2 regions of the Paenibacillus sp. JNUCC 34 genome follow, and region 1 is predicted to be linked to the other one. Evidence: riboswitches for the same ligand, from Rfam matches in the RefSeq annotation. Region 1 holds a riboswitch; the other holds the start of a gene.
What was found. Region 1 has a riboswitch for ZMP and ZTP ahead of purT (phosphoribosylglycinamide formyltransferase 2). Riboswitches for the same ligand answer to the same signal wherever they lie in the genome.
Positions count from the first base shown of each region.

Region 1 (7,729 bases):
CTCATATGAGTTATCCATCCCGTGAACCTTATCTTGGATCGAGCTGGACCATCGCTTGTTTACCGCTCAATTGAATGCCGGTTTTTTTAATACCCACTTCTTTCAGATCTTGAATCAATTCCTCTAAAAGAACCTTCGCTTTGGCTCCTTCTTTACCTTGCACTCGGACAACGAGTGCTACAGAATTACCGGCACGAAGAAGTTTATCCGCTTGAGTTCTCTTCGTATCATAATCATGTTCTTCAATATTTGGAGTTAATCGTATTTCTTTGAGCTTAGCGGGCTGCTCTTTTTTGCGAGTTTGTTGGCGTTCCTCCTTAACCGTTCCTGCTGATATCAGACGGCAAGGCGGAGGACTACTGAACAGGGAAGTGCAGACAAGGTCCACTTTTAACTTCCGGGCCATCTTAAGCGCCTCTGCAGTTGGAATAATTCCTAAATTTTCTCCATGGATCCCTGTCAGTTCCACTTCTGCGGCTTTAATCTTTTCGTTCTTAATCATATAATCACACATGCCTCTCATTCTAAACTGTTGAATTAATCATACCGCTGGGAGGTAGTAAGATCAACTCTTGACCATAAAAGCGGTTGTGTTGTGATTCAATGCAAATTAATAAACGAATATTATTTTTGTTTGTTTATTTGTAGGCGAAAATCAAAAAATTCATAAAAAACCTTTCCCTTGGTTAGCTAGAATTTCTTATTCACGATGTGAGGGTTCACGGACATGATCTGTTCAGCTATATCCCAGAGTCTGGGTAAGTAATGAATGACCTTTTCAGCCCGATCAAGCAGGATATCTGTAGAGGTAATGCCAAGGTCTGCAATGATCTCCTGAAAGGCCGGTAATAATTCATGCTGTAGCTCAGGTGAACCGTCAGCTGCCAATATTTTATGACATCGGGCAAAGGTAGCTACGATCCAGAAAACTGATTCGTGATGGAAGCCAGTCTGTATTAATCTCAGGCTTCCATCGATGGCAATCGGTCGAGCCCAAGTTGTAATGTCAGTACTGAAGAAGAACGGTGTCTTGGCCACTTCTGCTGCAACGTCGAAAGTGCGAGCCAGTTGTCTGACATGATATTCGATTCGCCGAGGTGTTATAAGGTGACAGCCTAGCAGTTCCAACAATTCCTGGTAAATATCCATATGACCGTAACTGATTAGCACCTCACGAGCAGCAAGGTACCTCAGCCTAACCGTGGGGTTACGAAGTGCAGCCACCAGGAGAACATGCGTGGTTACACCGGTTGGAAATAGCCATGAGGTGATCCGGTCAAAAAGGGGGGCCGATGTATCGATCGTCTTCAGCCCGATTTCGATTCTTTCCCGTGCGTTCCCACACCTGCGGTACACCCAAGCCCACTCCGAGAAGTGCTGCGATACTTGTATCTTAAGTTTACGTAGATGTCCTGTTGGATCGGAGATAATACTATCCATACGGAAGCTACCTGCCAGATGATAGGAAGTTAGGACTTTTTCGGGAGATTCTAGTTGCTTCCAAGATAAATAAGTAACCTCCACGAGTGTTCCCTTATAATCAAACTTCCCGAGTTTAATGGGGGGAGTATCCGCTTTAGTCACTATCACAACATCAATATCTGATGATGCGGGCAATTCCTCATCATCTGTTTGACCTACAGTTGAACCACTGAAATAAGCCCCGCAGAAGCCTTTTTCTCGAGAAGCGTATTGATCGACCCATTCAATAGCAGCCTTACGTGCAGCTCCGACTTTCAAGTAAATCATCCTCCTTTTGGATCTCTAAATGACGAAATATCAGAAGAAATATCGGACTGTTTGGAGAAATGTTCAATAACATAACTTCTTTATGTAAGGGAGTTTTTTCATCATAGGTTATAATGCTATAATAGGGTTGTAAAATTCATAAAGAAAGCGGGAACAGCATGGGTCGTAAATGGAATAATATCAAAGAGAAGAAAGCCTCAAAGGATGCGAATACAAGTCGTATTTATGCAAAATTCGGGGTTGAAATCTATGTAGCAGCAAAAAAAGGTGAGCCAGATCCTGAATCTAATCGCGCCTTAAAAGTTGTACTTGAGCGAGCAAAAACATATAACGTACCTAAAGCTATCATTGACCGCGCCTTGGATAAAGCTAAAGGCAGTGCGGAAGAAACGTATACGGAGCTTCGGTATGAAGGTTTTGGACCGAACGGAGCCATGATCATCGTAGATACATTGACGAATAACGTGAACCGTACAGCTTCTGATGTTCGTTCCGCATTTAATAAAAATGGCGGAAATATGGGTGTGAGCGGATCTGTTGCGTATATGTTTGATGCGACTGCTGTTATTGGTGTTACAGGCAAGAGCTTGGATGAAGTATTTGAGTTATTGATGGAAGCTGATGTAGAGGTTCGCGATATCATTGAAGAAGATGAGTCTATCATTGTATATGCGGAACCGGATCAGTTCCATGAGGTGCAAGAAGCGTTCAGAAACGTTGGTATCTCTGATTTTACCGTTGCTGAATTAACGATGCTTGCCCAAAACTATGTTGAACTTCCTACAGATTCTGTGCCGCAATTCGATAAATTGATTGATGCACTGGAAGATCTGGAAGATGTACAGCAAGTGTATCATAATGTGGATTCTGAGGAGTAAATCTACGTGTACTATGAATGAAAAAAAGTCGCATGCTTGCGGCTTTTTTTTGTGTCTTTTGTAAGACACAGAGACACAGTGCTTGTTTGTGAATATTAAATCGCAAAAAATTGATGTGATTGTATTGACCCTGACATTAGTGTCATCGTTTATAATCTGATTAAACCCATACAATTACAATTGGAGGCATGACACTTGAGAATTGGAGAGCTCGCCAATCGAACCGGAGTCAGCATCCGCTCCCTTCGTTATTATGAGCAACAGGGCTTACTTGCCCCCAAACGGCATGATAACGGATATCGTGAATATTCCTCATTCATGATTGAACAAGTGCAAACTATTCAATTTTACTTGAAATTAGGTTTGACTACTGAACAAATTGCCGGCTTTCTGAATTGCGTGTTGATGAACAAAGAAGCATTTTGTAAAGAGGTTCTCCCGGTATATCAACAGAAACTGAAGGAAATTGATGGTCAAATCAAGCAGCTCGAGAGTATAAAGTCAAACCTGGAGGAACGAATAAGCTCGATTCTTGAAGAACACCCAGCGAGTGAAATCAATTCCTGGAAAGTGGGATGCAGCGATGAATGAACCAACGATTCACATTTTAGGTATATCCGGAAGTCTCCGTAACCGTTCTTCTAATACAAATCTGTTACGAGCAGCTGCGGCATTGGCACCTAAACATATTAACCTCACGATTTTCGATAGATTAGGTGATCTTCCGCATTTCAATCCCGAAATCAACGGAGAGGATGCACCGGAAGCCGTTATGGCTTTCCGGAACCAACTTATGTCCGTAGATGGCGTGTTAATTAGCACACCGGAATATGCAAGCGGAGTACCAGGCGTTCTTAAGAACGCAATCGACTGGACGGTGTCATCAGGTGAGTTGTATAACAAACCGACTGGTGTGTTGAGTGCCTCGCCACATCCATCAGGTGGTGAAAATGCTCATGCGTCACTTTTAATGACTCTGAATATGTTGAATGCACATATAGTCTCTGGGGGAACGATGTGTATTCCACAAATAAGTTTGAAAATGAATGCAGCGGGAGACATCACGGACAATGATTTGGAACAGGGAATAACATCAGTGCTTCATGCTCTGGAAAAAGCTTTGAATATCAAGTTATAAACAACTTTATTAATAAAGGGGATAGCAGAATGCTTGAGACAATGACAAAAGAAAATTTTTCAGAGCTCATCGACAAAGGAATAACGCTGGTTGATTTTTGGGCACCTTGGTGCGGACCTTGTAAAATGCAGCTCCCCATTATGGAAGAGCTTTCCGTTGAACTGCAAGATTCTGTAGTCGTCGGGAAAGTGAATGCAGATGAAGAGCCAGAGCTCGCTTCTAAGTATGGTGTGATGGGTCTTCCGACACTGATTCTATTTAAAAACGGCCAACCGGTGGAAAAACTGGTGGGCCTGCAGCGGAAAAATACCATTTTAGGCAAAATCCAAACTCATCAATAAAAATACCCTTCAAGTTGCAAATAGACGAAGATTTCAGTATGATTTACGTGACAAATGAAATGCTTATGTGTAACTGGCGTAGCATGGGGAACCATGAGGGAGCACATATATAGCAACGGCCGTACGCCTGGGCAGAGGTAAGGAGTTTCTTTCTCCTTGCCTCTTTTATTTTTGAGATAAGAAAGAATAAACTTCGGAGTGCATCCTTATCTCGCAAGAATAAACTACCGCTATGAGCGGTAAAAGTGGGGGATATGCCAATGTTGGAAACTAAGAAAATCATGCTGCTCGGTTCGGGAGAACTGGGAAAGGAAGTTTTGATTGAAGCTCAGCGTCTGGGAGTCGAGACGGTAGCAGTTGATCGCTATGCTCATGCACCTGCTATGCAGGTAGCCCACCGTCATTATGTGATCGATATGCTGGATGGTGAGCGGCTGCGGGAAATTATCGAACAGGAAAAACCGGATCTTATTGTACCCGAGATTGAAGCATTAGCAACTTCAGAGCTTATCAAACTGGAGGAAGATGGCCACCGGGTCATTCCAACGGCTCGTGCTGCGAAGCTGACGATGGATCGAGAAGGAATTAGACGTCTTGCATCTGAAACACTGGGGCTGCCAACAGCCGATTATAAATTCGCAGACACATATGATCAGTTTGTTCAAGCGGTAAAGGAGATGGGGTATCCTTGTGTTATCAAACCTCTGATGAGTTCTTCAGGAAAAGGACAAAGTGTTTGCCGTGCAGAGAAGGACATTGAACAGTGCTGGAACGTGGCAATGGAAGGCGGCAGGGTTCAGAACGGGCGGGTTATTATAGAAGAGTTCATCCGCTTTGAGTCTGAAATTACGCTGCTCACGGTTCGTTCCGTAAGCGGAACAAGCTTCTGCTCACCAATCGGACATATTCAAGAAAGCGGGGATTATATTGAGTCTTGGCAGCCGCATCATATGACAGAGACTCAAATTAAAGAGGCAAAGCATATCGCGAAAACGATAACAGACGAGTTAGGCGGATATGGTCTGTTTGGTGTTGAGCTCTTTTTAACGGAGGATAAAGTCTATTTCAGCGAAGTTTCTCCCCGTCCGCATGATACTGGACTCGTGACATTAGTTACACAAAATCTTTCTGAATTTGCACTACACGTTCGTGCAATCCTCGGTTATCCAATTCCTGAAATTGTACTTATGACACCGGGAGCCAGCCGTCCATTAAAAGCAAACCTTGAACTCGAACACTATCGTATTACCGGTCTTGAGAAGGCGTTGTCCGTCCTGAGCACGCAGGTTCGTGTATTTGGCAAACCGGTTACAAAGCCGGGTCGGAGAATGGCAGTCGCTTTATCAACGTCCGACTCGGTTGAAACGGCACGGAACCAGGCAAGATTGGCACTCGATGAGCTTGCTATTGTAGAATCATAATTAAAAGTGTTTTTTTGAAAAAGTACTTCTTTATGCTACATTATAAATATCTAAAATCTTAAGTAGCTAAAGGAGATAATCATGAGAAAAGTTGTTGTATCGGAGTTCGTTTCTCTTGACGGTGTCATGGAAGATCCGCAATGGACGTTCCCGTTTAATAGCGAAGAACAGGAGAAGTTCAAGTTCAATGAACTGAAAGATAGTGACTCTTTATTGCTGGGGCGTGTAACGTATGATGGGTTTGCGGCGGCATGGCCAAATATGGTCGAGCAAACCGGGGAATACGGTGAGATGATGAACGGTTATGCCAAGTATGTAGTCTCATCAACACTGGATAAGGCAGAATGGAACAATTCAACCATAATCAGTGGGGATATCGGTGAAGAGATTCATAAGTTAAAGCAGCAGCCAGGCAAGGATATATTGGTATTCGGCAGCTGCCAGCTTGTTCAAAGCCTGATCCGGCTTGACCTCATCGATGAATATCGGATCATGGTTTTCCCGGTTGTATTGGGAAGTGGACAACGTCTTTTTGGAGAGGGATTGGATAAAAAGGTACTGAAACTGTCCGAGACGCAGACATTTAGTTCGGGGGTCGTTGTTCTCACCTATCATCCTGTCAAAGAGTGACAAGCCAAACGAAATGTATTGTTTGAATTAGAGTCGTGTAAGTGTTGCAATATCCGACACCTGCACGGCTCTTTTTAACGTCTTTACAACCTGTTCAACTAACAAGTATATTAAGTTATTATTACTTAAAAAATTTGGGGATGGGTGAACAATGAAAACATATCTGTATTTTGTTCGTCATGGAATTGCTCCATTTTCTTTGGAACTAGAGCGCTTGGGAGGCGCAAGCTTGAACGATCAGGGACAATCTGATGCTAAAAGAGTAGCAGAGCTGTTAAGAGATGAAGGAATTGATGTGATCGTCTCCAGTTCGTATAACAGGGCAAGAGAAACAGTAGCTCCACTTGCTGAACTGCTACAGAAAGAGATCATTTTGTATAACGAGCTTATTGAAAGACCAATTGGTACTTTGAATGAAGTTGTATCCGATGAGGAGCTGTTAATAGGAATTGAACAATCTTTTATCGATATAGATTATTGCATGCCTGAAGGGGAGACAACGAGGCAGGCGCAGGATCGAGCTATACCGATCATTATGCAACTGCTCTCGGAACATAAAGGGAAGAAAATCGCACTTGGCACCCATGGAAATATAATGACAATCATAATGAATTATTTCGATTCTAATTACGGTTTTGAATTTTGGAAGGGGACAAGCAAACCGGATATTTATAAGTTGGAATTTGAAGATAATCAGTTGAGCCATGTTCAGCGGTTGTGGAGTCCTGAATAAAGTAAAGTTAAATATGTAAACGTTTTAAATCGGTCGATCGTCATCGTGTAACACTACGCGCGGTACGAAAAACTCCAAGCGGAAGTGAGTGAGGAACAGTGTTCACAATCATTAAGGGACCCTATTTGCAATGGCCAACGGTGGACTCCATGACGATCATGTGGGAAACATCTGAACCGGCATCGTCCAGAGTAGATGTTCTATTAGCGGAGAGAATCCATAGCGGATATCAAGGTAATTACAAAAAACCGGAGCAAGTGATCACAACCGTCTCTAATGAGGGGCATTCAAAAATTCACCAGCTCACAGTGAGCGGCCTTGAAGCGGGAACGGTTTATTTTTACCAAATAGATTCAGGTAACGGACAAACTAATGTTGAGTCAGGACCACATCCTTTTAAGACAGCCATATCTAAAGGCGTGCCGTTTTCATTTACGGTAACAAGTGAGACTGGTGGGTACAGTGGATTCGATCAGACGGATGGAATGATAAACAGAAATATTTTCAGCCAAATGCAAAAATATCGTCCCGACTTTACGTTGTTCATAGGTGATATCGTGAATGACGGAAGTAATTATGATGACTGGTATACATATTTTTTTGGCCCCGGCCGCGAATTTCTGACAACTACACCGTTCTATAGTTGTCTCGGTAACCATGAAAATAATGGTTCTTGGTACTATGATTTCTTCGCATTTGAAGAGCCTAAAAACTACTATTCATTTGACTACGGAGATGTTCACTTTACTTGCTTAGATAGTACTGACTTTATCAAACCGGACCATTATCCTAACAGCATAGAAGAAATCGGTCCAGGTAACGAGCAGTATGAATTTCTG
Region 1 is NZ_CM177770.1:2,391,444-2,399,172, forward strand. Features, by position in the region: gene infC (translation initiation factor IF-3) at 29-502, opposite strand; gene AC2TF5_RS11335 (hypothetical protein) at 691-1,749, opposite strand; gene AC2TF5_RS11340 (YebC/PmpR family DNA-binding transcriptional regulator) at 1,908-2,627, shown strand; gene AC2TF5_RS11345 (MerR family transcriptional regulator) at 2,823-3,218, shown strand; gene AC2TF5_RS11350 (NADPH-dependent FMN reductase) at 3,211-3,765, shown strand; gene trxA (thioredoxin) at 3,795-4,106, shown strand; ZMP/ZTP riboswitch at 4,166-4,246, shown strand; gene purT (phosphoribosylglycinamide formyltransferase 2) at 4,367-5,527, shown strand; gene AC2TF5_RS11365 (dihydrofolate reductase family protein) at 5,609-6,157, shown strand; gene AC2TF5_RS11370 (histidine phosphatase family protein) at 6,309-6,890, shown strand; gene AC2TF5_RS11375 (purple acid phosphatase family protein) at 7,016-7,729, shown strand, end outside.

Region 2 (7,729 bases), 2.0 Mb from region 1:
TGCTGTGGATTGGTAACGTCAAATTATTTCATGCTTTGATCGGGCTGGTTCTGGTAGGCGGCATAGCTATAGGTGGTGCTATGGCCTATGTTCATTATCACGATGAGATTAAGGAGTCCCTCGGCACGGGTTCACGCGCCCACTGGATGGAGCGGATAGATCCTTGGCTGGTACCGGAGAAGGCTACAGCCAAGGCAAGTTGGCATACCCATAATGCCAAGCTGGCTATAGCATCCGGCGGCATGGGCGGAAAAGGCTTTATGGAGGGAACATCGGTGCAGTCGGGCCGCGTGCCTTACACGTATTCAGATTCCATCTTTGTGCAAATCGCGGAGGAATACGGATTTATCGGCTCTTCTGTGCTGCTGCTTTTATATTTTGTTTTGATTCACCGGATGATTCTGATCTCACTGGAGTGTCGGGAACGTGCGGGTCCATTTTTGATCGTCGGCATTGTATCGATGTTCTTGTACCAGATCTTTGAGAACATCGGTATGTTTATTGGTCTTATGCCGCTGACGGGAATTACGCTGCCGTTTATCAGTTTTGGGGGAACGTCGCTCGTCATCAGTATGGCCAGTATGGGTGTGGCAATGAGTGTGAAGCTGCATGGACGGGAGATTGAAGAAGATCTGCCGGAGCCGAGCACGTACCGGACAGTTGCCAAGCAAAGCTAGGGCGTTCACAAGGATAGTTATCTACTCAAAACTTAAATGCGGGATATTCTAATTCGTTGGTCAGTAAAATTAAAAATATTTGGATTACTGTACACCTAGTACTTAATCATTAAGCCCTACGGGGCTTTTTTTGTATCTAGTGCGTGTTCAAAAAGGTCGGTTTTCAGCACCAAGAAGGTTGGAAGAAGCTAGGGAGTGAGGAGCGGAGCGTACGTTTTGGGTACGTGAGCACCGGAAGGGCCGGCTGAATTCAAGATTCGATGCCGAGCCCACTCCCTGATTCACTTCGTGATCAAAAGCGGACTCTTTGAACAACCTCTTCTACTCTATCTTTTTAATAAAAGTGCTAGATTGCACGTTTAGGCTCTCTCTCAGCCGGACATACTGATAGACATCATAGATTATCAGGAGAGGCGGCTAGCATAATGAGAAAGAATAGCGAGACACTCCGTATTATTGTAAAACAAATGATCATGCTCTTATCCATATTGTTTATGGTTGTGATGGCTTGGGAAGGACAACGGATTGACGCGGCAGTTGCGGGAGGCCCGATTCCGGAAGAATCGATCCGGCTTCGTATTTTGGCTAACTCGGACAATCCGTCTGATCAGCTCGTCAAGCGTGAAATTCGTGATGCTGTTGTAGCTCAAATGCAGAGATGGGTTTTAGAATTGGACAATCCGCAAAGCCTGGAGGAAGCAAGAGAGTTAACACGGAGTCATCTGCCAGAAATTGAGCGGTTGGTTGGGGAAGAGCTATCCAAGCGTGGAATCACTTATGCCTATGATGTGAATCTGGGAACCGTGCCGTTCCCGACAAAGCTTTACGGTGGAACTGTGTATCCTGCGGGGGAATATGAAGCCGTCCGGATTACACTGGGTGAAGGCAAAGGCCAGAACTGGTGGTGTGTGCTTTTCCCGCCGCTTTGCTTCATTGATGCAGGCAGTGGCGATGCGGCTGCCCAGCCCGTAGACAACGAAGTAAGAACGGCTTCAGTGCAAGCCGGTGACAACGATGCTTCGGAGGAACGGGGAAATGCTGCTTCAAGTGAGCCTGAGGTGCGGTTTTTCTTATTCGACTTCTTCATCGGTTTGTGGGATTGGATTGTCGGGTTGTTCTAAGTCAATGGATTGGCACCAAGATAGCTGCAAGGCTGCTGGTCAATTCTTCATCGTCATTGGTAGCGAAATATGATACAATTTCAAGCAGAAGAGTGCTTTCTCTTTAGCGAAGGGGCCGTCATGAGGCTGCCGGGGCTGGAGGATACAAGCGCTTTTTCTTTTGGACAAATGGTGACGGCAATCCATTCTGGTTTGGTGTTTGAGCATGCTGCCGAGCTGGGTGATCTATTATAAAGAAAGCTTGGGATAACAATGGAACGAAAAGAGAACGGGAATCTGGGACAGGACTTTCACGCCGGGGGTAAGGTTACGGAATTGTGGAAGGTGTGCGTCAATCATGAAGCCGGAGCAGCAGCTTCTGTTGCCGGACAACCACTGACTGCAGGATCAGATCGAGAGCAGGCGGAATTTTCCTTATGGACTCCGGGATCAGAGGACGCCTTAGCGCTAAATGAGGCTGGTGCTGTACTTGCGGCCGGGGGGACTGTAGCTTTTCCAACGGAAACGGTATACGGTCTAGGTGCGGATGCCAGAAATACAGCTGCGGTGGAACAGATTTTTGCTGCAAAAGGGCGCCCTTCCGATAATCCGCTTATTGTGCATATTTCTGATACGTCTCAGTTGGACGGGCTCGTGCTGGGAGTGAATGATACGGAGCGGCGGTTGATGGAGGCTTTTTGGCCGGGACCGTTAACACTGGTCCTGCCGGTGAAGCCCGGCGCGGTATCTCCGCGCGTGACGGCTGGACTGGATACGGTTGCGGTCCGCATGCCGGATCACAGGGTGGCGCTGGCATTGATCAGCGCCGCAGGCTGTCCGGTTGCTGCGCCAAGCGCCAACCGCTCAGGCCGGCCAAGCCCTACGCTGGCTGGCCATGTGTTTGAGGATCTGGCTGGTGCCATCGACGGCATTCTCGACGGCGGCCCCGCGGGGGTCGGTGTCGAGTCGACGGTCGTCCAGGCCGGCCAGGACGGTACCGTGACGGTGCTGCGCCCCGGCGGCGTCACGGAAGAGCAGCTTGCCGCGCTCACGGCAAGCGTGCAGCGCGACCCGGCGCTTGCGCGCGCCGGGAGCGCAGACAGCCCGGCGCCACGCTCGCCGGGCATGAAGTACACGCACTACGCACCCAAGGGTGCGCTGTGCATCGTCCAGGGGCGGACGGCCGATGCCGTGTCCGCCAAGATCCAGACCGAGCTTGACGCCGCCGGAGCGCGCGGGGAGACGACCGGTGTGCTGTCGTTCGACGAGCACATCGGTAGCTACCGCGCGGACGTCGCCGTCTCGCTCGGCAGCCTGGCCGCACCGGAGGAAGCGGCACACCGGCTTTACGCCGGGCTGCGCCAATTCGATGAAGAAGGCGCGACCTTTATCCTGGCAGAATCCTGCCCGGATAAAGGTCTTGGCGCAGCGGTGATGAACCGGCTGCTGAAGGCGGCGGGTCATCACATTATACATGCGTCGGGTGATGAGCCGACAGTCGATTAGGAGAGCGCGGCACAGTTGCTATGTTGAAGCTGGAGAGAGGGGTGACGCCCTGCCACCCAAGCTTCAGACGTTCATAGTAACTTGCTAAGCTAAGGTAGCCGCTTTTAATCTTTCGAGGCACTGGCATGAACCCGCCCACAAGGGTTTTAGGCATCAATCCCCCCTTGTCCGCATATGGTGTACAAGACCATAAGGACTTGGGGGAAATAGGCATGTTCGAAACGTCTGTCCAGTCAGGACAGCTCGCGACGATCCTGATTATGGCCGTGGCGCTCGGTTTGGATGCATTTTCACTCGGTATCGGTGTTGGAATGAGAGGCATCCGGCTGAAATATGTCCTGAATGTTAGTTTGATGATTGCTTTTTTCCACATGTTGATGCCGCTGCTTGGGCTGTTCGCCGGCCGTTATATCGGCGCTTTGCTCGGACATGTTACGGGGCTTGCCGCAGGAGGCCTTCTCCTGTTGCTGGGGGGACATATGATTTGGAACTCTTTTCATAAAGAGGAAGGTCGGCCGGTGAATCATACCACGCTGCTCGGAATGCTACTGTATTCGCTTAGTGTCAGTATCGACTCTTTTTCGGTAGGGGTTTCGCTTGGCATGTTCGTGAATGATACGGCGATCATCGTAACGTCTTTCGGCGTGGTCGGAGGCTTAATGTCGATTCTCGGATTGATGCTCGGTCGGAAGGCGGGCAGCAGGCTCGGTGAATATGGAGAAATGACCGGCGGTGTCATTTTGTTGGTATTTGGTTTGATGTTTATATTTTGATACAATGACGGCAGTAAACTTTCGGGGAGGTGGAGACCGTGAAAAACATATTGTTCGTCTGCACCGGCAACACCTGTCGCAGTCCTATGGCCGAAGGTATGCTGCGCAAGCTCGCTAAGGGGAGAGGGATTCCGCTTGAAGTTCGTTCCGCAGGTGTTTCGGCTGCAGAAGGAATGCCAATCTCGCGTCATGCTGAAACAGTACTCCGCGATCAGCAGATCAAGGACGGCATGTCTTCCAAGCCGCTGAGCATAGATCTTGTCGAGTGGGCAGATCTGATTCTGACATTGACGTTATCCCATAAGCAGTATGCGATTCGTCAGTTTCCTTATGCGGCAGACAAGGTTCATACGCTAAAAGAATACGTCGAGAATGATGCGCAGGTACTGACGGATCTGCAGGAGCAGGACAGTCTGCTGGCATCCATGGAGATGATGAGATCCCTAGGCGTTGAGCTTCAGGAGCAAGACAAGGTGAGGTTGATCGAGCTACGGCAGCGTATTCCGAGTTTTGATATTTCCGATCCGTTCGGAGGTTCGCTGGAAGAGTATGAGGCGACAGCGGCAGAAATCCGTTCAGCGCTGTTCCGATTGCTGGACAAGCTGGAGAGAGAGTAAGCAACGTGATTTGCGGGTGTTCAGTTGTCGTTATAGTTGAAGTTATTAATCGATCATAGTTATGAATAAATATCCGTTGCTTTTCTTTTCCGTATGTTTTAAGATGAAGGGGAAAAACACGGATTCCGGTGTAACTGGCGACGAAGTGGATGAAACCACGATGGAGCACCGGAACATACGGCCGGTCGCCTGGGCAAAGAGCAATTGGTGCACGTTACACGTGCGCGGACTGCTCTTTTTTTCGTCTTTTGCTAACAATTTGGGTTATAATGAAACGAGTTGTTATTACGAGCATTTTGTAAATGCCGATACAAAAGATGAAACATACGAGGGGGTTTTTCATATGAAAATTGCATTGGGCACGGATCATGCAGGTATTCGTTTGAAAGAGGAGATCACAGAGGTCATTCGGAATCTCGGGCATGAGGTGGAAGACTTGGGCTGTGGATGTTCCGATTCGGTGGATTATCCTGACTTTGCGCTTCCGGTATGTGAAAAAGTCGTATCCGGAGAAGCTGACCGTGGAATTCTGATCTGCGGAACGGGAATCGGCATGAGCATTGCGGCGAACAAGGTTCCAGGAATTCGCTGTGCGCTGACACATGATGTATTTTCGGCAAAAGCTACCCGCGAGCACAATGACAGCAACGTGCTGGCCCTTGGCGAACGAGTGGTGGGCCCCGGCCTTGCAGCAGAAATCGTTACAGCTTGGCTGACGACAGATTTCAGTCAGGGTGAGCGGCATGTTGGAAGGGTGAACAAAATCAAGGCCATTGAGGAACGCTATCTGAAGGGATAAGTTCGTACTGTAAGGATGGACGTTACTAAAGTCACTAAGTCACTAAGTCACTAAGTCACTAAGTAACTAAGTAACTAAGACATCAGGCAGTTGGCTTTCAGACTATCGTATCCAAGGAGGGCTGAAACACATGACAGATTACCCGGTTGATCATGGCTTGAGAGAACAAACGGTAATGATCATGCGAGAATTGGCTGAGGCTGCAGGCCTCAGGGCAGGTAAGGTGCTGGTCGTCGGGACCAGTACAAGTGAAATCACCGGCCGCCGGATCGGTACCGGCGGTGTGCTGGAGACTGCGCAGCAGGTGCTGGACGGAATCGCAGAGGTACAGGCTGAGTTCGGTTTCGATACGGCTTACCAGTGCTGCGAACACCTGAACCGTGCACTTGTTGTAGAGCGGGAACTACTCGAGCGATTGGGACTGACGGAAGTAGCTGCAGTGCCCGTTCCTAAAGCGGGCGGATCTATGGCGTCTGCTGCTTACCGGAGCTTCCATGATCCGTGTCTGGCTGAGAGCATCTCCGCTCATGCGGGTATCGATATCGGTGAGACGATGATCGGAATGCATCTGCGCCGTGTTGCGGTGCCATTTCGGCCGAGTATCCGGTACATCGGGAAGGCTCGTGTGACAGCGGCAATGACGAGACCTAAGTTGATCGGTGGAGAACGGGCTGTATATCGGATGGAGCAGGAGAATGATAGGGTGGCATGTAATTAGATGTAGTTGTGATTGATGATTAACCATATATTATTTTTTAATTTAGGGAGGATACGAATATGATGGAACATTTGCGCAAGAGTGACCCGGCAGTACTGGAAGCGATGGATTTGGAACTGAAGCGCCAACGCAGCAACATTGAACTTATCGCTTCGGAGAACATTGTAAGTGAAGCGGTTATGGAAGCAATGGGATCCGTGCTGACGAATAAATATGCAGAAGGCTATCCAGGTAAGCGCTACTATGGCGGCTGCGAACGCGTTGATATTGTTGAGGATCTGGCACGTGATCGTGCGAAGCAGCTGTTCGGTGCAGAGCATGCCAACGTTCAGCCTCACTCTGGTGCACAGGCGAACATGGCTGTTTATCTGGCTGCACTGAAACCGGGCGATACAGTACTTGGTATGAACCTGGCACACGGTGGGCACTTGACGCACGGCAGTCCTGTCAATGCATCCGGCCTTCTATATAACTTTGTAGCATATGGTGTGCAGGAAGATACCTTCCTTATTGATTATAACGAAGTGCGCAAAGCAGCCTTCAAACATCGTCCACGTATGATTGTTGCCGGCGCAAGCGCTTATCCGCGAATTATTGATTTTGAAGCACTAGCTTCCATCGCCAACGATGTAGGTGCCTTGTTCATGGTTGATATGGCTCATATTGCAGGGCTTGTTGCTACAGGATTGCATCCGAACCCTGTACCTTACGCACACTTCGTTACCACAACAACTCACAAAACACTGCGCGGACCGCGTGGCGGCTTGATTCTGTGCAAGCAGCCATGGGCTGCAGCTATCGACAAAGCGGTATTCCCGGGCACCCAAGGCGGACCGCTTATGCACGTCATTGCATCCAAGGCAGTTGCGCTAGGTGAAGCGTTGGACCCATCCTTCAAGGAGCATGCTGAAAAAGTGGTGAAGAACGCCAAAGTACTTGCGGACACACTGATTTCTGAAGGACTTAACATCGTATCCGGCGGAACTGATAACCACCTGATGCTGGTAGATACCCGTAATTTGGACATTTCCGGTAAAGACGCCGAGAAAGTGCTGGATTCTATCGGTATTACCGTGAACAAGAACGCGATTCCATTTGACCCTACAAGTCCGTTTGTAACAAGCGGTATCCGGATCGGTACTCCAGCTGTGACTTCCCGTGGCATGGATGAGGAAGCTATGGTTACGATCGGTAAAGTTATTGCTATGACCCTCCGTCAGCCGAAGGATGAGGAAACACTCACTAAAGCTGGACGTATGGTGGCTGAATTGACAGATCAATATCCGCTTTATCCGGAATTAAAATACTAATTAATGCGAACTTGGTTAGGTGAGGTATTGTAAGGTGCTCTTCAGGCCCCGTCTTCGTAGAAGGCGGGGCTTTTGGTTCTGTCAGCGCGATTTGGCATCTTTTTGAACAGAATGGAAACGATAGTATAATGCCAGGTTTTTTTTAAATATAGGAAAGTATGCATTTTTATATGTATACTTGGCCTATATTTCTCCGCGAAACGTGAGCTTCACCGATAAGAACGGTGAA
Region 2 is NZ_CM177770.1:433,943-441,671, forward strand. Features, by position in the region: gene AC2TF5_RS01920 (FtsW/RodA/SpoVE family cell cycle protein) at 1-677, shown strand, start outside; gene spoIIR (stage II sporulation protein R) at 1,103-1,798, shown strand; gene AC2TF5_RS01930 (hypothetical protein) at 1,868-2,032, shown strand; gene AC2TF5_RS01935 (L-threonylcarbamoyladenylate synthase) at 2,174-3,283, shown strand; gene AC2TF5_RS01940 (manganese efflux pump MntP) at 3,496-4,056, shown strand; gene AC2TF5_RS01945 (low molecular weight protein arginine phosphatase) at 4,095-4,673, shown strand; ZMP/ZTP riboswitch at 4,794-4,875, shown strand; gene rpiB (ribose 5-phosphate isomerase B) at 5,017-5,472, shown strand; gene AC2TF5_RS01955 (TIGR01440 family protein) at 5,603-6,190, shown strand; gene glyA (serine hydroxymethyltransferase) at 6,250-7,500, shown strand.
Region 2: linked by a shared signal. The riboswitch ahead of rpiB (ribose 5-phosphate isomerase B) and the one ahead of purT (phosphoribosylglycinamide formyltransferase 2) in region 1 are both predicted to bind ZMP and ZTP.